Regions from separate parts of the Streptomyces sp. NBC_01275 genome, predicted to be linked through region 1. Evidence: riboswitches for the same ligand, from Rfam matches in the RefSeq annotation. Region 1 holds a riboswitch; each other region holds the start of a gene.
The links. A riboswitch is a leader RNA that binds a small molecule or an ion and turns the genes downstream of it on or off. The one in region 1 is predicted to bind cyclic di-AMP.

Region 1 (5,341 bases):
TCCGTCACCGCCGCGACCTTCTTCGTCCGCGTGATCATGTCGCCGTTCGCGCACCCCCTGTTCACGGTCCTGACCGGCATCGGCTTCGGCGTCGCCGCGCTCTCCGGGAACCGCCTGCGCCTGCGGCACGTCCTGCTCCCGCTGTCCGGGCTGCTCCTGGCGATGGGCATGCACGCCCTGTGGAACGGCTCCTCGACGTTCGGCGAGTTCGGGTTCTTCGCGGTGTACGGGGCGTTCATGGTGCCCGCGTTCGGGCTGCTGACCTGGCTGGTGGTGTGGACGCGCCAACGTGAGCTGCGCACCGTGCGCGAGGAGCTGCCCGCCTACACGGCCGCCGGCTGGCTCAGCCCGGCCGAGCCGTACGCGCTGGGCTCGATGCGGGCACGGCGGCTGGCCCGCGAGTACGCCCAGCAGCGCCTGGGCCGGCCGGCGGCGCAGGCGGTGGCGCAGTACGAGGCGTACGCGACCTCCCTGGCGTTTCTGCGGCACCGCGGGCGACAGGGGCGGGCCGACGCCGACTTCGTCGTACGGGAACGGGAGTTGCTGAACGAGCTGTGGCGCCGCAGGGAGCTGGCGCGGCCCGCGCTGGACCATGCAGCGTGGATGACGGCTCCACCGGTACGGGTGGCTGTGCCGGCGACGCCCTGGCCGGTGTACGGGGCGGTGTACGGGACGCACGGGATGCACGGGGCTCCTGGACCGCACGGGATGCACGGGGCTCCTGGGCCGCACGGGGTGCACGACCCGGCGCAGGGACCCGGCCCTGGCCCCGGACAGGGCTACGGGTACGGCTACGGGTACGGGTACGGGTACGGGTACGGATATCCGGCGGCGCAGCACCCCAGCTACAACCCCTACCAGTCGTAGGGGATGCAGCTGGTCGTACGGACCGCTACGCCGACGCCTCCGTCAACTTCTCGAGTTCGGCCTGCGTCAGCTCCAGCTCCGCCACGCCCAGCAGCGCCGGCAGCTGCTCGACCGTACGGGCGGACGCGATCGGCGCGGCGATCGTCGGCTGGGCCGCGAGCCAGGCCAGGGCCACCGTGGCGACCTGGGTGTCGTGGGCCTGGGCGATCTCGTCCAGGGCGGTGAGGACCTTCTGGCCCCGCTCGGAGTCGAGGTGCTTGGCCGCGCCGGAGGCCCGCGGGCTCTCCACCGTCGTACCGGGCCGGTACTTGCCGGTGAGGAAGCCGGAGGCCAGCGCGTAGTACGGGACGGCGGCGAGGCCGGAGGCGGCGGCGAGGTCCTGCAGCTCGCCCTCGTAGGTGTCGCGTGAGACCAGGTTGTAGTGGGGCTGGAGGGCGACGTAGCGGGCCAGGCCCTCGCGGTCGGAGAACTCCAGGGACGCCCGCAGCCGCTCCGGGGAGATGTTGGAGGCCGCGATGTGCCGCACCTTGCCCGCCTTCACCAGGTCGTCCAGCGCGCCGACGATCTCCTCGACCGGGACCTCGGGCTTGTCGAAGTGGGTGTAGTAGAGGTCGATGCGGTCGGTGTCCAGGCGACGCAGGGATGCGTCGGCGGCGGCCTTGATGTTCGCGGCGGTCAGGCCCGGGAACTCGGGGTGCTGGCTGACCTTGGTGGCGATCACGATGTCGTCGCGGTTGCCGCGCGCCTTGATCCACTTGCCGATGACGGTCTCGGACTCACCGCCCTGATGGCCCTCGATCCACGCCGAGTAGGAGTCGGCGGTGTCGATGAAGTTGCCGCCGGCGTCCGCGTAGGCGTCGAGGACGGCGAGGGAGGCGGCCTCGTCGGCGGTCCAGCCGAAGACGTTGCCGCCGAGGGAGAGCGGGAAGACCTTGAGGTCGGAGGAGCCGAGCTGGCGAAGAGAAGTCATGCTTTGGATCAACGCCGTGCCGGAGAGGCCCATTCCGTGCACTGTACGAAGAACGTGTGAACAGCACGAGGGGACCGGCAGACGGAACCGGCAGCCCTGACGTCGGGGGGGTGTCGTCAGGGCTGCCGGGGTTCCAACGGGCGGGGGAGACCCTTACGGGTCAGGGGTTGAGGCCCTTGCTCCGCAGCCAGGACATGGGGTCGATGCCGTCGGCGCTGCCGTTCGGGTGGACCTCGAGGTGGAGGTGGGCGCCGGTGACGTTCCCGGTGGCGCCGACGCGGCCGATGACGTCGCCCGTGCCGACCTTCTGGCCGACACTGACGCTGATCGACGACTGGTGGCAGAACCACAGCTCGGTTCCGTCGTCCAGAGTCAGGATGGTGCGGTAGCCGTAGGAACCGGCCCAGCCCGCCTCGGTGACGGTCCCGCTGTGGACGGCCTTGATGAGGGTGCCCGTGGGCGCGGCGAAGTCGAGGCCGGTGTGGTACCCGGACGACCAGAGCGAGCCGGCCTGACCGAAGGTCGAGGTGATGGTGTACGAGGAGGTCGGCAGCGTGTACTGCTTGGCCAGCTCGGCCAGGCGCGCGGCCTCGGCCTTCTTCTTGGCCTCCGCTTCCGCCTTCTCCTTCGCGGCCGCGGCCTTGGCCTTGGCTTCCTTCTCGGCCTTGGCGGTCGCGGCGGCCTCTGCCTTGGCGGCGGCGACCTTGGCCTTCGCCTCGATCTGCGTCTGCTGCGACTCGGCCTGCGCCATGATCCGGCTGCGCAGCGCCTCGCCGGCGTCGGCGGCGCCGCCCTGGGCGGTGTCGTCGGACTCGGTGCCGAAGCTGCTGAGGGCGGGCGCGGGCTCCGGGGGGGCGTCGTCCTCCGTGAGAAGGCCGCCCACCGAGGGGAGGTCGGGCATGGAGATGGAGACCGGCGCCTTGCCGGTGTTGGCGCTGGCCATGCCGCCCGCGCTGACGGCGGCTATGACGCCGACGCCGAGGACGGTGGAGCTGCGGGCGAACCCGCCGCCGCGCTGCTTGGCGACGCGGTGCTTGCCGCGTACCGGGCGAACGGACTCCGCGGTGGGGTTCCATTCCTCCCAGGGGCCCTCGTCGGTGCGGTAGGTGCCGAAGCCGAAGGTCTCGGGGGAACGCTGGCCCGGCACGAACGGGGCTTCTGGGGCAGGCGGGTTGGACGCCACGCGGGCGTACTCCTTTCCTTCCGTCGCCTACCGGGTTAGCTGACGGGTTCGGAGCGGGAAGGTCTCCTACGCGCGTATACCGGCCGTTGCCACACGGCGGCTTCCGCGAGATTCACCCCAAGGTGGTGGTTCCCCGGTTCCCTTGCGGGATTCGGCAGTGCGCACGGAGCCGACTCTTGTGTCGGCTGGGACGACCGCGCTGCGTTATCGAACGTTAATAGACCTAGGGGTGGGTTTCCAAGCTGTTCCCCTTGATCAACAACATTCATGGCCTGGACTTTCAGGCCATGACCGGTGAAAAACGGGCGAGTTGACCTCACCTCGGGAACGCTTCAGCAGTCACACGCGTTTTGATGGTGACTCAGCTGTTATGCGCAGGGCGGTCGAGCGGTCACGAGGGGTGACGACATGAGGAAGGCAAACAAACCGAGGGCCGGAACCCTTTCGGATTCCGGCCCTCGGCCTTCAGTAGCGGGGACAGGATTTGAACCTGCGACCTCTGGGTTATGAGCCCAGCGAGCTACCGAGCTGCTCCACCCCGCGTCGTTGTTGACTTAACTGTATCACCCGCTCAGGTGCAGGTTCGCCACCTGCGCCCGCTCCTCGTATTCCGGGAGTACGACGACGTCGACGCCCTCGGCCGCGAGGAGCCCGGTGCCGTCCGCCTCCGTGACGAAGGTGTTGGGCTCCCGCCAGGCCGTGACGACCCGGCGCACGCCCGCGTCGAGGATGAGACGGGCGCAGGGGGTGGGGCGGGAGGAGCGGTGCGCGCAGGGCTCCAGGCTGCTGTAGACGGTGGCGCCGGGCAGCCGGGGGTCGGCGGGGTCGAGCTTGGCGAGGGCGGCCTCCTCGGCGTGCACGACCGGGTCGCCGGCCTCCCGGGAGTGGCCGCGCGCCAGCTCCGTGCCGTCGGCGGCCACGATCACCGCGCCGACGCTGAAGGCGGTCCGCGAGGGAGGACACTCGGCCGCGAGATCGCAGGCCAGGGCCAGCCAGCGGCGGTCGGCCGCGGAGGGGAGCGGGCCGGCGCCGGGGGCGGTGGGCTCGTAGCGCATGAGGACCACGTCCTCGATCCGCCGGGTCTCGGTCAGGCGCAGGCGTCCGCCCTGGTAGCCGCCCGGGCCGAAGAGGCGGGGCGCGTCCGGGTCGCCCACGAGGAGCGGGGCGAGGACGAGCTGGAGTTCGTCGGCGAGGCCCTGCTGGAGCAATTGGGTGTGGATGGTTCCGCCGCCCTCGACCATGAGCCGGCGTACGCCGCGCTCGGCGTGGAGGTGCTCGAGGAGCCGCCGCCAGTCCAGTTCGGGGCCGAGGGGGACGACATCGGCGGCGAGCCCCAGCGACCGGGCCCGGACCGCGCCCTTCTCGGTCGTGTACACGACCTTCTCGCCGCCCGTGTGCCAGAACTTCGCCGCCGGGTCGAGGTCGCCGGAGCCGCTGACGGTGACCTTCAGGGGGTACTCCGCCTTCCCGGCCGCCACCCGTACGGTGCGCCGCTCGGGGGAGTTCACCAGCAGCCGGGGGTTGTCGGCGCGGATGGTGCCGGCGCCGACGAGGATCGCGTCGACGCCGGCCCGCACCTCGTCGACCCGGTCGAAGTCGGCGGGGCTGGAGAGCAGCAGGCGCTCGGGGGAGGTGTCGTCGAGGTAGCCGTCGAGGGAGACGGCGGCGGACAGCAGGACGTACGGGTACAGGTACGGGTACGACATCGGCGCGGCTCTCCAGGAACGACGGCAGGGTCTTGGTTCAAGTTTGAAACAAACCTACACTGGGTGGCATGACGACCCGCTGGCTCACCCCCGAGGAGCAGCGCGCCTGGCGCGCGTACATCGCCGCGACGCACCTCCTGGAGGACGCGATCGACCGACAGCTCCAGCAGGACGCCGGCATGCCCCACCTGTACTACTCCATCCTCGCCAATCTCTCCGAGACGCCGGAGCGTCAGCTGCGTATGACCGACCTGGCCGAGCGGACGAAGATCACCCGCAGTCGACTGACGTACGCGGTGACGCGGCTGGAGAAGGACGGGCTGGTCCGGCGGGAGAACTGCCGGTGGGACAAGCGGGGCAGCGTCGCCGTCCTGACCGACGAGGGGATGGCCGTACTGGAACGGACCGCCCCGGGCCATGTCGAGACCGTGCGGGACTCGCTGTTCGCTCACCTGAACGAGGAGCAGGTGGGGCAGCTGGAGGAGATCTGCACGGGCATCGCTCGGGCGCTGGAGGAGGACGGGACGCGGCCGGCGGACGACGACGTGCCGTGGCGGAGGCGGTCGTCGCCGCCGTCGTCGTCCTGTTCGTGATCTGGGTCGCAATCCAGTTGCT
Region 2 (5,341 bases), 3.8 Mb from region 1:
CGACTTCGTGACCAGGCTGGGGTGTTCGCCGTCCAGGTAGGCGATGCCGAAGTGGCCGCCGGAGGGGCCGTCGGCGACGAAGTCGTCGGGCACCGGCTGCCGGGTGCGCTCGACGCCGGTCGCGCCGTCGATCACCGAGACGAACTGGCGGGCGGGCGAGTCGGCGGCGACCTGCGCGCCGTCCGCGAAGGCGGTGCCGGCGGCGGTGTGCGCCAGCACCTCGGCACGGCCGTCGCCGTCGAGGTCGTAGACGGTGACGTTGTCGTCGTTGCGGTAGCCGCCGATCGCCGTGGAGCCGCTGATCGCGGCGGGCGCCGGGTCGTTGGCGCCGTTCCCGCCGACCTGGGTGTAGGAGCCGGGTCCGAAGTCGACCCGCCAGAGCCGCTCGCCGGTGAGCGTGTACGCCTCCAGCAGGTCGGGCCGGTCCCGGGTCCCCGACAGCCGGCTGACGACCAGTTCGTACCGTCCGTCGCCGTCGAGGTCGCCGGGCCAGGCGTGCTGGACGGTGTAGCCGTCGGCGGCGGCGAGGGGGATCTCGGCGTAACCGTCGGCGAAGTCGAGCGCGGCCGAACTCGGCTGCTGTCGATGCCCGTCGACGACCGCACGCACGGTGTACGTGCCCGCGCCCGGGGTGTCGTCCCGGTAGGTCGTCGACCTGCGGATCGGCTCGCGGTTCAGCCGTCGGCCGTTCTTGTAGACGTCGAAGGCGAGGGAGTCGCCGTATCGGGCGTACTCGGTGCCGAGGAGACGCCAGCTGAGGAAGGTCGCCGTGCCGGACGGCACGGCGACCAGGCCGCGGTCGAGGTTCTCCACGATCCGGCGCGGGGTGTCGACGGCGTGCCCGGCGGCGGGCGCGGAGCCGAGTCCCGCCAACAGGACGGCGGCGGTGACAGTGAAGGAAAGCGCTTGCCCTCTCATGGAGATCACTGTGCCGCCACTCTGTCCCGGCTGTCGACGGCCCGGACGGGCCTGCCACACGACCGCAATGAAACGATCATGAACGAGCAAAGTCGAACGGCCCCAGCGGACCCGACGGATCGAACGGACCTAACAGACTGACCGGACCGACCGGACCGACCGGACCGACCGGACCGAACGCCAAAGGCCGGACCCGGGGATCAGGGTCCGGCCTCGGCAGCGTGTCAGGCAGGCAGGCGGTCGGGGGAGGTCAGCCGACGCTGACGCCGTGCGAGCGGAGGTAGGCGACCGGGTCGACGTCCGAGCCGTAGTCCGGCGTGGTGCGGATCTCGAAGTGGAGGTGCGGTCCGGTCACGTTGCCGGTCGCGCCGGAGAGACCGATCTGCTGCCCCTCGGTCACGGTCTGCCCGGCCGAGACGGAGAGCTGCGAGAGATGGGCGTACTGGGCGTAGTAGCCGTCGCCGAGCTTGATGACGACCTGGTTGCCGTACGCGCCGCCCCAGCCGGCGGAGACGACCGTGCCCGCGGCGACGGCCTTGAGGGACGTACCGGTCGGGACGACGAAGTCGACGCCGGTGTGGTAGCCGCTGGACCACATGCTGCCGGCCGTGTGGTAGGCGGTGCCGATGGTGGCGCCCGCCACGGGGAGGGTGTAACCGCTGGAGGTGCTCGTGCTCGCGGCGGCCTCGGTGGTCGCCTTCGACGAGGACGAAGAAGACGAAGAGGACGAAGAGTCCGACGACGAAGACGACGAGGACGCCTTGGAGCCGGAGGACGTGGACGTCGACGACTTGGCGGACGAACCGGATATACCGGGCGACGACTTGGCGCCGGCCGCGGCCTTCCCGCCGATCGACAGCTTGAGGCCGGGGTGGATCAACGACGGGTTGTCGCCGACGGCCGCGCGGTTGTCCTGGTACAGCTTCTGCCAGCCGCCGCTGACGTCCTGCTCGTCCGCGATCTTCGAGAGATAGTCGCCGGACCGCACGGTGTAGGACTTCGTGCTCGTGGCGGCGGTCTTCGTCTCGGCGGCCGTCTGGCGCGCCGACTGAACGGACTGCGCGGCCTTTTCCGAGACCGTCTGCGAAATCGCCTGGGAAGCCGACGCGGAAGCCGACTGGGCGACGGACTGAGAGGGCGCCGCGTGGGCGCCGGCGGCTCCCATGAGCGGAAGAGCGAGAGCCGCGCCGCCGGTTCCGGCGACGGCTATGGAGCGGGTGAAGCGCTGGGTCTTCGGGCGGCGGTGCTTACCCTTCGCGGGCATGACGAAATCCTCTCCGGCGCCTGCGAGGTGAGCTGTCGGGTGCGGGCTGGAGATGCCCGGCCGCACCGAGGCGCGGCTTTACCCCTAGCCGTTCCGGAGACCGGAACAGGCGGTTCTACCTGTGGGTCCCCCGCTCCTGCCTGGTACGGGTGAGTGAGTGCGGGATCCGGGCGGCGGCAGGATTGGGCGTCCGTCCGGATTGGTCTGGAACGTAAGGGACCAAGACGCACAGGGACAAGCAGCGGTTGCCCTGCGCGAACGTTCCTCTTGATCCCCTGTGGGAATTCCCAGTCACCCTCTGTTAATTCAAGGGCGTTTTTTCATCGAACGCCCTTGAAAAGCCCGTAAATTACGTGAACATGACGGACGACTTACGGTCACGGATATGACGCTGCTCACGTGACGCGTTTCCAGGACCCTTTATTCCAGAGCGAGTTGGACTAAGGCTTCAATTCGGACAGAAACCTCAGATGCGACGCAGGCGGATAACCGTCGCATCAAGGTCGCCGCGCAGCCCGGTGGCCAGCCCGTGGTGCAACAGCACCGCCCCCCGGTGGACTTCGCCCGTTTCGCGGCATTCATACGACGCTGTCGGGTCGAGGCCGCGCAACCGGAGCGCGGGGGCGGGCTCGCCGTAGCGCTGCGCCTGGAGCCAGGCGAGGACGACGGTCTCGTCGCCGCGCACGTACTGCACGGCGCTGAGTCCGCCCGTCGGGGGCCGCAGCCGGTGGAGGTCGCCGTGCTGCACCAGGGGCCGGATCTCCTTGTAGAGGTCGACCCACCGCCGGGCCTCGGCGAGCTCCTCCTCGCTCCACTCGGAGAGGTCCCCGCCGACCCCGAGGACGCCGGCCATGGCGCTGACGAACCGGAAGCGCAGGGTGGAGGACCGGCCGTTGAGCTGGGCGTTGGGGCTGTCGGTGACCCAGGCGGCCATGACCCGGGCGGGGTGGATCTGGCTGAAGCCGTGCTGGATGTCGAGCCGGTCGAGGGGGTCAGTGTTGTCGGAGGTCCACACCTGGTCGGTGCGGCTCATGATCCCGAGGTCGATGCGCCCGCCGCCGCCCGAGCAGGACTCGAAGGCGACGCCCGGGTGGGCCGCCCGCAGCCGGTCCAGGAGGGCGTACAAGGCCCGTACATGGTCGACCCAGAGGCGCTGCGGATAGGGGTCGTCCGGCCAGCCGGCGTCGGTGAAGCAGCGGTTGAAGTCCCACTTCACGTAGTCGATGGGCGCGCTGGACAGGAGCCCGTCGAGCTGCTCCCAGAGGTACTCCTGGACGTCCTCGCGCGCGAGGTTCAGTACGAGTTGATTGCGGAACTCCGTCCGCTTTCGTCCCGGTTGGAACTGCACCCAGTCGGGGTGCGCCCGGTACAGCTCGCTGTCGGGGTTGACCATCTCGGGCTCGACCCAGATGCCGAACTGCATGCCGAGGGCGTGCACGTAGTCCGCGAGGGGCGTCAGGCCCTTGGGGAAGCGGTCCGGGTTGGGCCGCCAGTCGCCGAGCCCGGCGTGATCGCCGGTGCGCGCCCCGAACCAGCCGTCGTCGACGACGAACAGCTCGACGCCGATCGCCGCGGCGCGCCGGGCGAGGGTCGCCTGCTGCTCCTCGGAGATGTCGAAGTAGGTGGCCTCCCAGGAGTTGAACAGCACCGGCCGGTCCTGCTCCGCGTCCGGGATGACGTACGCCCGCTGGTAGGCGTGCCAGGCGCGGCTCGCGCCGCCGAAGCCGCCGTCGCTGTACAGCCCGGCGAAGACGGGCGTGGTGAAGGACTCCCCCGCGGCCAGCCGCAGCAGCCCCGAGTCGTCGTACCCGGCGCCGCCGGTGATCTGCACGCGCGCGTCGGGCAGTTGGGCGACGGCGATGCGCCAGGAGCCCGACCAGCCGAGGGCGCAGCCGTAGACCTCGCCGAGCTCCTCGGTCGCGTCCGTGTCCAGGGCGACCCAGGGCAGGTGCTGGTGGCCGGTGTGGCCGCGGCGGCTGCCGATGACCTTCTCACCGTAGGTGAGGGGGGCGCGCGTGAGCCGGGACTCGGCCGCCCAGCGCCCGTGCAGCTGGGACAGACGCCAGCCGTCGCGGTCGGGCAGGGTCCAGACGGCGGAGTCGGCACGCAGCAGCTCCAGCGGCTCCTCCCCCTCGTTGCCCACGGTCGTCCAGCGCTCTACGACGTCGCCGTGCATCCGGTAGTGCAGGGTCACGGCGAGGCCGGCGTCGCGGAAACGCAGCCGCAGCTCGTCGCCGCCGGTGCCTTCGTCGCGGTCGGCGGCGCCGGTCTCGTAGGCCTCGAAGGCCCATTCGGTGCCGCGCCGCTCGTCGGTGCGCACGGACAGGGCCGGTCGGACGAAGCGGGGGCCGCCCTCGACCGGGTACTCCTCCCGGCCGTCGAGCGGGGACTCGAACGAGGCCCCGCGGCTCGGCAGCGGGCGGGCGGCCAGGGCCTCGGCGTCCGCGAGCGCGATGCCCGGGCCCCAGTGCAGATGGATCAGCTCGTCGGCCTCGGTGAGATGGAGGGCGTAGCTGCTCGTGGGCCCCGAAAGGAGCCAGGTGCGGCCGTTGTCGGCGATTTCGGGCATCAAACCCCCACTGATTCGAACAGGTGCGATCAAGCCCCAACATCATCAGGTGCATATGCCTCGCTGAGCAAACGTCTGTGGACAACGCTGCACCCCGTGTCGGCGACCTCGCCGACGACCGAGCCGACGACCGCCGCGTGCGCCTGTGGACAACCCGTTGCCCCGGGAATCCATGTCGTATCGTCGAGACGTGTCCCGCCGGCCTCCGAGCCGCGTCGGCCGGGACCGACCGGGAGGGAGCCCCCGTTGACGCAGCAGATCCCGTCCACCGAGCCCGAGCTGGCCGGAGTGCGCAACTTCCGCGACGTGGGCGGCCTGCCGACCGTCGACGGACGACGGGTGCGTCACGGCGTGCTGTTCCGCAGCGGCCATCTCGCGCACGCCACCGACGAGGACGCCGCGTTCCTGGCGTCCCTGGGTCTGCACACGATCTTCGACTTCCGCAACGCGGCGGACCAGAAGCTGGAGGGCCCGGACGTCGAGCTGCCGGGCGTGCGCAATGTGAACCTGCCGCTGTCGGATCCGGCGGACGGCTCCGAGTTCTGGAAGATGGTCCGCGACGGCGACATCGAGGAGTTGCGCGAGATACT
Region 3 (5,341 bases), 640 kb from region 1:
CGGACCCTTGCGCCACCACTCCGGCAGCATCGCGAGCGCCTCGTCGCCCAGCGGGTTGACGCCCGGTCCCGCGGCCAGCGAGTGGCCCACCAGCACGTGCAGGCACTTCACCCGGTCCGGCATGCCGCCCGCGCTCGGGAAGCCCTCGAGCACCTCGATCGCGTCACGGCGCGCGAGGTAGTCCTCGTGCGCGGCGCGGTAGGCCGCGGCCAGCTCCGGGTCGGTCTGCAGCCGCTCCGTCATCTCCTTCATGACGCCGTTCGCCTCGAGGGTGCCGATCGCCGAGGCGGCGCGCGGGCACGTCAGGTAGTACGTCGTCGGGAAGGGCGTGCCGTCGGGCAGCCTCGGCGCGGTCTCCACGACGTCCGGCTGACCGCACGGGCAGCGGTGGGCGATCGCGCGCAGCCCGCGCGGCGGACGTCCGAGCTGCTGCTTGAAGGCCTCGACGTCGGCGTCGGTGGGCTCGGTGCGCGGAGTGGGCGGCGGAGGCGTTTCCATGGCTGTGTTCAGACTGTCTTTCTGTCGGTCAGTTCACTGATCGGGGCACAAGTTGGGGCACTGGAGAAGGCGCTGGGCCGGGGCGCTGGGCCGGGCGCCGATCGGGCCGCTGGGCGGATCAGCGGCCGGAGGCGTCGGACTTGTCGACTCCGTCCCAGACGTTCGCGTACCAGGGGCGGTCGGCCGCTCCGAGATCGGCGCGGGCCTGCTTGGCCGCGTCCGGGTCGATCACGACGTAGCCCGTCTCCCCCGGCATCACATAGTGCAGCCGCTGGCGGATCTGCTGCTCGGCGTACGCGTCGTCCTGCCAGCGCGCCTTGAGGTCGCGCAGCTGCTCGACGCGATCGCTGGCCTGCTGCTTCTCGCGCTCCAGAGCAGCGATCTCGGCGCGCTGGGAGACGTACTGGCGCATGGGGTAGGCCAGCGCCACGATGAGCGTGCACACGACGAGGGCCAGCAGCGCCGCGCGGCCGGTGAGCCGGGAGCGGCGGGCCTGACGCTTGGTCTGGGAGCGGTAGACGCGGGCCGCGGTCTGCTCCCCGAGCAGCTTGATCCTCGTCGCGGTGGAGAACCGGTCCCGGTCCTTCACGGCCATGTCCCCGCCTCCCGTTCACGCGCGTACGTCCCCGCACACGGTACGGGACCGAGTACGAGGACGTACGTACGACGCTGCCTACGCGGGCTATACGGCGGTGAGGCGCAGGCTCAGGCCTTGGCTCAGGCCTTGGCTCAGGCCTTGAAGCGGGGGAACGCGCTGCGGCCGGCGTACACCGCGGCGTCGTCGAGGATCTCCTCGATGCGCAGCAGCTGGTTGTACTTGGCGACGCGGTCCGAGCGGGCCGGGGCGCCGGTCTTGATCTGACCGCAGTTCACCGCGACGGCGAGGTCGGCGATGGTGACGTCCTCGGTCTCGCCGGAGCGGTGGGACATCATGCACTTGAAGCCGTTGCGCTGGGCCATCTCGACGGCGTCCAGGGTCTCGGTCAGCGAGCCGATCTGGTTGACCTTGACGAGCAGGGCGTTCGCGGAGCCCTCCTCGATGCCGCGGGCCAGGCGCTCGGGGTTGGTGACGAAGAGGTCGTCGCCGACGATCTGGACCTTGTCGCCGATGCGGTCGGTGATGACCTTCCAGCCGGCCCAGTCGTCCTCGTACAGCGGGTCCTCGATGGAGACGAGCGGGTACGCGGAGACGAGCTCCTCGTAGTACTCCGTCATCTCGGCGGCCGAGCGGGACTTGCCCTCGAACTCGTACTTGCCGTCCTTGTAGAACTCGGACGCGGCGACGTCGAGCGCGAGCGCGATCTGCTCGCCGGGGATGTAGCCGGCCTGCTTGATGGCCTCGACGATGAGGTCGAGGGCGGCGCGGTTGGACTCCAGGTTCGGGGCGAAGCCGCCCTCGTCGCCCAGGCCGGTGGACAGGCCCTTGGTCTTCAGCACCTTCTTGAGGGTGTGGTAGACCTCGGCGCCCCAGCGCAGGGCCTCGGAGAAGGACTCCGCGCCGATCGGGGCGATCATGAACTCCTGGATGTCCACGTTGGAGTCGGCGTGCGAGCCGCCGTTCAGGATGTTCATCATCGGAACGGGCAGCAGGTGCGCGTTCGGACCGCCGAGGTAGCGGAAGAGGGGCAGGTCGCTGGCCTCGGAGGCGGCGTGGGCCACGGCGAGCGAGACGCCGAGGATGGCGTTGGCGCCGAGGGAGCCCTTGTTGTCGGTGGCGTCCAGGTCGAACATGGCCTGGTCAATCAGACGCTGCTCGGTGGCGTCGTAGCCGACGAGCTCCGGGCCGATCTGCTCGATGACGGCGAGGACGGCCTTCTCGACACCCTTGCCGCCGTAACGGTTGGGGTCACCGTCGCGCAGCTCGATGGCCTCGAAGGCGCCCGTGGAGGCGCCGGACGGAACGGCGGCACGACCCGTGCTGCCGTCGTCGAGGCCGACCTCGACCTCGACCGTGGGGTTGCCTCGGGAGTCCAGGATTTCCCGGGCTACGACGACGTCGATGGACGGCACGAGCATCTCCTTCTTGGGATGTGACGCTGAGAGTGCGGGGCGCGCAGGCCGTGATGAGCCCTTGCTGATGCCTTGCGACTAGAGCCTAACCGCCTCGGGGGCATCGACCACCGACCGACCGCCCCGTGGACTACGTCAGACCGTACCTATTGTTTCCGGCCGGAACAAAGGGGGAGCGACGAACAGGCAAAGAAAACCCCGCTCCGGTGCGTACGGGGGAATGCGCACCGGAGCGGGGAGCCCGTGGGGACGGGGGGGTGACCCTCACGAGGTCTTCAGTGTGTCGACCTCGGCTGTGAGGGTGCTGTGGTCTCACTGGGAGCCAGGTGTCACCTGGGGCCAGGTCGCCGGCCAGAGGTCACCGGCCAGAGGTCACTTCAGGTGCAGCTGCTGGCCCGGGTAGATGAGGTCGGCGTCCTCGACGATGTCCTTGTTCAGCTGGAACAGCTTCTGCCAGCCGCCCTTGACCTTGTGCTTCTCGGCGATGGAGCTGAGGGTGTCGCCCTTGACGACCTTGTACTCGCCGTCGCCCTTCTTGACCTTCTTGCCGGTCGGCGTGCTGACCGTCTTGGACGCGGCCGGGCGGTCGGTCGAGCGGGAGGTGCTCGGCTGCTCGGTGGAGCGGGTGGTGGTGGAGCTGCCCGAGGAGCTGGAGCCGGAGGAGCTGGAGCCGGTGCCGCTGCTCGACGAGCCCGAGGAGCTGCTGCCGTTGTAGGCGGCGCCGGACAGGCCGGTGCCGCAGACCGGCCAGGCGCCCTTGCCCTGGCCCGCGAGGACCTTCTCGCCGATGGCTATCTGCTGGGACTTGCTGGCCTGGTTGGCCTGGGCGGCGTACTGGGTGCCGCCGTACGCGGCCCAGGTGGAGGCGGAGAACTGCAGGCCGCCGTAGTAGCCGTTGCCGGTGTTGATGGACCAGTTGCCGCCGGACTCGCACTGGGCGACGGCGTCCCACTCGGAGGCGGTGGCGGCGGAGGCGCTGCCGGCCGCCATCAGCGGGGCGGCGATGGCGACGCCGGTGACGCCGGCGAGCGCGGCGACACGGGTGGCCCTGGAGGGACGGCGGTGCTTGCCCTTGGCGGAAAACAGCATGGTGGATCCCCTCACCGACGCCTGCGAGGTGAGCTGTCGGGTTCGGGCCGTGTGAGTTGCCCGGCCACTCCTCCATGGCAGTCCTGCGTGGCAGTCCTGCAGTCCATGGGAGGCGTGGCTCCACCCCTAGCCGACTCCGGCAGTCGGTTCCCCGAAGGGCCTCAACCGCCGGACCCGGCGCTTACCTTGGGTCCCCCGCTCCTGCCTACGGCGCTTGACGCGACGACTGTTCCCGGATGGCCGCTGGCAGGATTCGGCGTTGCGACGGCCGGGGCTCGGGTTGCCGAGCGGTCCTGACCGTAGACACGCGATCGACGGAATATCAAAGACGATCAGGGCTTCTGAGACTCATCCCACACTTTCACCAAACCGGACATTCGGCGCGAAGCGTGACGTGAACTCCCGCTGTTTTTCTAGGGATTTCTACCCTATTCAACCCCTGTGTCAAGGGTCTGACCGGCGACGATGTCGCTCGGGTCGGCGCCGATGCGATCCCGGTTCTCGGCGTACAGCGCACGCCACCCGCCGTCGAGGTCAAGGGAGTCGGCGATGGAGGCGAGGGAGTCGCCCTCCTGGACGACATAGGTCGCGGCGGCGTGCCGACCGGTGGAGGCGGTCGCGGGACCGTCGGAGACGCCCGCCGTCGCGTCTCCGGCCGCGCTCTCGTCGGCGGTGTCGCCGCGATGGCGACCGGAGCCGGTGTCGAGAGTGTCGGCGCCGAGAGTGCCGACGTCGAGCGTGCCGGTGTCGACGAGACTCCAAGAGCCCGCATCCTGCGCCGACTTGTCCGAGTCGTCCGAGTCGCCCGCCTCGGGGGTCTTTGTGGACGAACTGCCGGAGTCCTGCGAGTCGCCCTGCCCGCCGGAAGCGTCGGAGCCGGTGGAGTCGTCCGAAGCGGAGGAGGAAGGGGACGAAGAGGACGAAGAGGACGAACTCGATGAATCACCGGACGAGTCGGATGAGTCGGATGAATCCGTCGAACCCGTCGAACCGCTGTCGGCGTCGGAGGAGCCCGAGGAACTCGATGAACCGGAAGAACCGGACGAGCCGGACAACCCCCTGGACAGGTCGGACAATCCAGAAGACGAAGAGGAGTCGGACGAGTCGCCCGCCACCCCGGTGTCCACGTTCAGCGCGCCGGACTCCTTGGTGAGCCCGGTCGTCAGCCCACAGGTGGGCCACGCGCCGACGCCCTCGTCCGCGAGCAGCTTCTGCGCCACGGCGATCTGCTGGTTACGGCTGGCGAGGTCGGGGCTCGACGCGTAGTCGAGTCCGCCGTACGTCTCCCAGTCGTCCTGGGAGAGATGCAGGCCGCCGAAGTAGCCGTCGCCCTTGTCTGCGCTCCAGGAACCCCCGGTCTCGCACTGGGCCACCTTGTCCCACACCGTGCCGTCGGCGGCGCTCGCGCCGGAGGCGGCGAGCAGCGGGATGGCGATGGCGGTGCCGGTCACTCCGGCCGCCACGAGGAGGGCCGGGGCCTGACGGGGGCGACGGTGACGACCGTTCCCGGAGAGCATGCGAGGGCCTTTCTCTGGACAGCAGTGACCGGCGCGGGGGGTGAGGCTGAGGGTCCGCGCTTGACGAGTGAACGTATCGGCAGACGATCACTTGTCACAAGTTAATGCCGCGCAGATCACGTGAAGATCACAGACTTGAGGGTCGGTCACCTTTACTCCGCCGAACGGTCACACTCCGGCTGACACACGGTCATACTCCGGCCGACGCCCGATCGGACAACGGTCGG
Region 4 (5,341 bases), 1.2 Mb from region 1:
TCTTCAGGGTCCGTGCGGCCGCCGCCGCGAGCCTCGGCCGGTTGCGCACGAAGTGGTGTGCGCGGCGGGACGGTTCACGGCTGAGCCAGTAGAGCGCGGCGCCCGCCCCCGGACGCGTCCACGCCCCCTCGTACACGGGAAGCTCCCCGGTCCTCAGCGAGTCCTTGTACTCGGCCGCGCCCCGTCCCAGGTCGAGCAGGCCGATGCCCTCGGAGGCGGCCGCCTCGGCCATCCGTAGATGCAGCACCAGGCCCGGCGAGAACTTCGAGAACTCCGGGTCGTACGACGGGAACCAGCACGCCAGGACGGTCGCCGAACGCAGGCCGAAGTGCGCGGCGATCGGTCGGTCGCCGGCGTAGAGGACGGAGAGCGTGCCGGCGCACTCGGGAGCGCGTGTCTCGTGGAGCAGGTTCACGAGCCGGGTGATCCACTCCTGCGCGAACCGGTCCCGGCGGCCGGTCCTGCGGTACTGCGCGGACTTCCACGCCATGAGCGTGCGCAGTGCGGCCGGGTCGCGTTCGTCGAACACGAACCGCAGGTCGCCGACCTGGCGGCCGAGCCGGCGCTCCTTGGCGAGGGTCGTCTTCAGGAACTTCGGCGACTGGGCGCGCAGTACGGACTCGTAGGTCTCGTACCCCTTTGCCACGTCGATGACGTAGGAGGCGTACTCCGCGGCGGTGTGGCGGGCGAACAGCCCTTGTTCCGCCTCCAGGTTGTCGAAGGCGAAGCTCGACAGGGAGCACGCCCGCATCAGTTCCTCGGCGTTCAGACCGAGTCCCGGGCTCAGTACGGCGCCCTGCGCGTCCGAGACGCCGTACGCGAGGGCCTGGCCCTGGCCGAGCGGGCCCCGCTCATGGGGCAGGAAGCCGACCGGCTCGCGCCCCTCGTACACCACCGCCACCCGCGCGCGTGCCCGCACGCGGCCCACTGTGTCGGTGAACTCCGGTTCCATGAAGGGGTTGCGCGGCAGCGTCGACGCGGCGCGCAGCGCGCGCCACCGCTCCCTCTCCCCCTCGCCGAGGCCTTCCGGCCTCAGCACACGAATGCGCCCACTGCTCAACCTGACCCCCCGATCAAGTCCCCCTGGACACCTGGACGGTACCGCTCCATCAGGGCGTCGCGGTAGGTAGCGTCGCATGTTGTTGCCAACTGGTGCAGAGGCCTTTAACCGTCCGCTACCCGGCGATGTGTCAGAAAGCTGTTTCTTTTAAAGGGGAGTTGGCAGAACCGGACAGGACCTGGCCGTCGTCCGGTTCGCGTCGAACCCGTGGGGCGTGGGATCCGTATTCTCTGATCATGGCCGCACCCATCGCATATGCCCCGCGCACCGCGTACTCGCTCATCGCCACCGACCTGGACGGAACGCTGCTCCGCGGCGACGACACCTTCTCCGACCGGTCGCTCGACGTGCTCGCGCGGGTGAGGGCGGCCGGCGCCTGCCATCTGGTCGTGACCGGACGGCCGGCGCCCCGGGTCCGCCCGCTGCTGGACAACCTGCGCGGCGGCGGGCTCGCGGTGTGCGGACAGGGCGCGCAGTTGTACGACGCCGGCGCGGACCGTCTGCTGTGGTCGGTCACCCTGGACCGGGAACTCGCCGAGACCGCGCTCGGCAAGATCGAGGCCGAGGTCGGGCAGGTGTACGCGGCCGTCGACCAGGACGGCGTCGACGGGCTGACGCTCATCGAGCCGGGCTATCTGATGCCGCACCCGACGCTGCCCGCGCTGCGCGTCGGCTCGCGCGACGACCTGTGGTGCGAGCCGATCAGCAAGGTGCTGCTGCGCCATCCCGGGCTGTCCGACGACGAGTTGGCGGCCACCGCCCGCTCGGTGGTCGGCTCGCTGGCCACCGTGACCATGTCGGGTCCCGGCACGGTCGAGCTCCAGCCCTGCGGCATCACCAAGGCGACGGGGCTGGCCCTGGCCGCCGAGCACCTCGGTCTGCGGCCCGAGGACACCCTCGCCTTCGGCGACATGCCGAACGACATCCCGATGTTCGACTGGGCCGCCCACGGCGTCGCGATGGCCAACGCCCACCCCGAGCTCAAGGCGGTGGCCGACGAGGTGACGACGTCGAACGAGGACGACGGCGTGGCCATCGTCCTCGAACGGTTGTTTGCTTAAGGCTCCGCGGCTCCGCGGCTTTGCGGATCCGCTGACGACTTCGCACGGAAGCAGCGGAAGCAGCGGAAGCGGGTGTCAGTACGCGCCGAAGACGTTGTCGATCGAGCCGTACCGCGCGGCCGCGTAGTTGCAGGCGGCGGTGATGTTCGCTACCGGGTCGTACGGGTTGAAGGATGTGCCCGCCACGTGGTAGGCGAGGAAGGTCGGGTCGATGACCTGGAGCAGGCCCTTGGACGGGGTGCCCGCGGCCGCGTTGGAGTCCCAGAGGTTGACTGCGTTCGGGTTGCCCGACGACTCGCGCATGACGTTGCGGTAGATGCCGTTGTACGTGCCCGGGATGCCCTTCTGGGCCATGATCGCGAGCGACTCGCGGATCCAGCCGTCGAGGTTGTTGGTGTACCCGGCGGTCGTGACGGTCGCGGCGGTGGTCGCCGTCGTGGCGGCGGAGGCGCTGGTCGCGCCGATGAGCGGGAGGGCGAGCACGGCCGCACCGGTGCCGGCGACGGCGAGGGTGCGGAAGAGACGGTTGCGGCGCGGCTGAGCGGCAGCGGGCATGACGAAGTTCCTCTCCTTCGCCTGCGAGGTGAGCTGTCGGGTTCGGGCGGGAGCTGCCCGGCCGCGCCCTGACGGACACGACTTCACCCCAAGCCGTACCGGTATGTCCGAATCAACCGTAAAAACTGGAGATGTCGAAAATATTCAGTACGGCGACTTACCTGGTTCCCCCGCTCCTGCCGAGCGTTCTAGTAGGTGGTCCGGGCGGCGGCAGGATTCGGCGTCCGCCCGACAGGCCGGGAACGTATGCGAGAGCACATGTCCGGAACAAGTACCGGATTCACAGATCAGCCCTATTGACCTTGGTCTGGGGCGTATGGGGTGCTTGATCCTTTGGTACTGCAAAGCTTCAACTGGCGTTTGCGGCACGGCGGGAACCGGGGGAGGCTCGGTAGGGGTGGAGGCGGTGCGGGGCGGGTACGCGTGACTCAACTCACCACGGGGCGCAAGAGTGGTAAATCGGTCAATAAACTCAAGTCATAGTTAATTGGTCGAGCGGGTGGACGTGGGGGCTGTCGGTGATCGAAACGTGACCGGATACGCTGACTTGAGTGAGCCTTGAGTGAGCGCAGAGACCTATCGACAAACCGCGTAATCGCCCGTAGACACCAGCAGACAGGAGACCCCTCGTGACCGTCGTCGAGCCGTTCGGGCTGAGCGTGCGGGACCAGGTTCTGGAAGCCGATGTCCAGGCCGGGTTGGCGGCTGTCGAGGAGGGCTTGCTCGAGGCAACCAAGAGTGAGGTTCCGTTCATCACGGAGGCGGCCCAGCACCTGCTGCGGGCGGGCGGGAAGCGGTTCCGTCCCCTGCTCGTGATGCTCGCGGCGCGGTTCGGCGACCCGTACGCGCCGGGGATCGTGCCGTCCGCGGTGGTCGTGGAACTGACCCATCTGGCCACGCTGTACCACGACGACGTGATGGACGAGGCCGAGGTGCGGCGGGGGGTGCCGAGCGCGAACACCCGCTGGGGCAACTCGGTCGCCGTGCTCACCGGCGACTTCCTCTTCGCCCGTGCCTCGCACATCCTGGCCGACCTCGGGCCCGAGGCGGTGCGGGTGCAGGCCGAGGCGTTCGAGCGGCTGGTCACCGGACAGATCCTGGAGACCGCGGGGCCGGTGGACGGCCGCGACCCCGTGGAGCACTACCTGGACGTCCTCGGCGGCAAGACCGGCTCGCTGGTGGCGGTGTCCTGCCGGTTCGGCGCGATGATGTCGGGCGCCGACGAGACGGTCGTGGACGTGCTGACCCAGTACGGGGAGCGGCTCGGGGTCGCCTTCCAGCTGGCGGACGACGTCCTGGACATCGCGTCCGACTCCCATGAGTCCGGCAAGACGCCGGGCACGGACCTGCGCGAGGGCGTCCCGACCCTCCCGGTGCTACGACTGCGGGAGCGGGCCGCGCGGCTGGAACTCCCGGAGGACATCGCCCTGTGCGAGCTCCTGGACTCCGACCTCGGCGACGACGCCAAGCTCGCGGAGGCGGTGGCCGCCTTCCGGGCCCACCCCGCGCTGGAGCAGGCCCGCCGGGACACGGTCCGGTACGCGAAGGACGCCCGCGCCGCGTTGGCGCCGTTGCCGGAGTGCGACGCGAAGGCGGCGCTGCTGGAACTCTGCGACGCGGTGGTCCACCGAGCCGGCTGACCGGTCCGGTCACGACCGGGCCGGCCCGGGCCTGCCCCGGCGGGGACTTCGTCCCCCCGCGCCCGGCGCCTCCGGAGCTCCTCACCCTGTGCTTCCGGACCTCCGCGCCCGGCGTCTCCGGACCTCCGCACCCTGTGCCCGCCCCCTACGGGTCGACCGCCCAACTCCGCCGCCATGTCATACCGCAGGCGTACGCGGAGTTGAGTCCTCGGTCTGACGCTTCCTCCGGTGGGATTTGGTGAGATGGGAATCGCGGAAAACACCACTCCTCACCGATTCGGGTGAGAATGGCGGCTCGGGGTGGGGACGTTCAACGTGAGATGACCGGCCGCCGCCGACGACGGAGGTAAGGCACACATGGCACCGAACGCATCCGACGACAGCACGACCGCCGGGGAGGTCGACGACCTGCGCGCCGGTCGGCGCAAGGCCGTACGGTACGTCGTCCCGGTCACCGTCGTGGGCATCGCGGCGGCGACGATCGGGCTCGTCCCGGCGCTCGCCGACTCCGGCGACCCCGACCTGCCGAAGATCACCGCGCAGCAGCTCCTCGACAAGATCGCCGCGTCGGACGTACAGCAGCTGTCCGGCACCGTGAAGATCACCACCGATCTGGGTCTGCCCGACCTCGGCGGCCTGGAGAGCGGGCTGCTCTCCGGGGTCGCCCAGCAGGGCGGTGACGGATCGTCCGCCGACCCGTCCGCCAAGCTCACCGAACTGGCCTCCGGCACGCACACCCTGCGCGTCGCCGCCGACGGCCCGGACCGGCAGAAGCTCTCCCTTCTGGAGAACGCAGCCGAGTACAGCGTCATCCACAACGGCAAGGACGTGTGGGGGTACGACAGCGCCTCCAACGAGGTCTACCACTCCACCGTCGACGAGAGCGCGGACAACGGCGGGGACAGGACCGGGAAGGACGCCGACCCCGTTCCGGCCACGCCCAAGGAGCTCACCGAGGACGCCCTGAAGGCGGTCGACGACACGACCTCCGTGACCGTCGACGGCACCGTCCAGGTCGCCGGCCG

Region 2: linked by a shared signal. The riboswitch ahead of OG562_RS36790 (M23 family metallopeptidase) and the one ahead of OG562_RS19940 (M23 family metallopeptidase) in region 1 are both predicted to bind cyclic di-AMP.
Region 3: linked by a shared signal. The riboswitch ahead of OG562_RS17145 (transglycosylase family protein) and the one ahead of OG562_RS19940 (M23 family metallopeptidase) in region 1 are both predicted to bind cyclic di-AMP.
Region 4: linked by a shared signal. The riboswitch ahead of OG562_RS25415 (transglycosylase SLT domain-containing protein) and the one ahead of OG562_RS19940 (M23 family metallopeptidase) in region 1 are both predicted to bind cyclic di-AMP.

The regions. Positions count from the first base shown of each region.
Region 1 covers NZ_JAPEOZ010000001.1:4,555,852-4,561,192, forward strand. Annotated here, with positions in the region: gene OG562_RS19930 (PrsW family intramembrane metalloprotease) at 1-867, shown strand, start outside; gene OG562_RS19935 (aldo/keto reductase) at 893-1,837, opposite strand; gene OG562_RS19940 (M23 family metallopeptidase) at 1,998-3,020, opposite strand; cyclic di-AMP (ydaO/yuaA leader) riboswitch at 3,028-3,187, opposite strand; tRNA gene OG562_RS19945 (tRNA-Met) at 3,490-3,563, opposite strand; gene OG562_RS19950 (dihydrofolate reductase family protein) at 3,584-4,726, opposite strand; gene OG562_RS19955 (MarR family winged helix-turn-helix transcriptional regulator) at 4,795-5,319, shown strand.
Region 2 covers NZ_JAPEOZ010000001.1:8,387,848-8,393,188, reverse strand. Annotated here, with positions in the region: partial or broken gene OG562_RS36795 (hypothetical protein) at 1-918, opposite strand, end outside; gene OG562_RS36790 (M23 family metallopeptidase) at 1,169-2,182, opposite strand; cyclic di-AMP (ydaO/yuaA leader) riboswitch at 2,187-2,344, opposite strand; gene OG562_RS36785 (alpha-galactosidase) at 2,649-4,751, opposite strand; gene OG562_RS36780 (tyrosine-protein phosphatase) at 4,998-5,341, shown strand, end outside.
Region 3 covers NZ_JAPEOZ010000001.1:3,920,361-3,925,701, forward strand. Annotated here, with positions in the region: partial or broken gene OG562_RS17130 (DUF501 domain-containing protein) at 46-498, opposite strand; gene OG562_RS17135 (septum formation initiator family protein) at 617-1,093, opposite strand; gene eno (phosphopyruvate hydratase) at 1,228-2,514, opposite strand; gene OG562_RS17145 (transglycosylase family protein) at 2,881-3,597, opposite strand; cyclic di-AMP (ydaO/yuaA leader) riboswitch at 3,601-3,820, opposite strand; gene OG562_RS17150 (transglycosylase family protein) at 4,026-5,114, opposite strand.
Region 4 covers NZ_JAPEOZ010000001.1:5,748,862-5,754,202, forward strand. Annotated here, with positions in the region: gene OG562_RS25405 (GNAT family N-acetyltransferase) at 1-1,039, opposite strand, end outside; gene OG562_RS25410 (HAD family hydrolase) at 1,297-2,121, shown strand; gene OG562_RS25415 (transglycosylase SLT domain-containing protein) at 2,197-2,676, opposite strand; cyclic di-AMP (ydaO/yuaA leader) riboswitch at 2,682-2,909, opposite strand; gene OG562_RS25420 (polyprenyl synthetase family protein) at 3,306-4,316, shown strand; gene OG562_RS25425 (DUF2092 domain-containing protein) at 4,674-5,341, shown strand, end outside.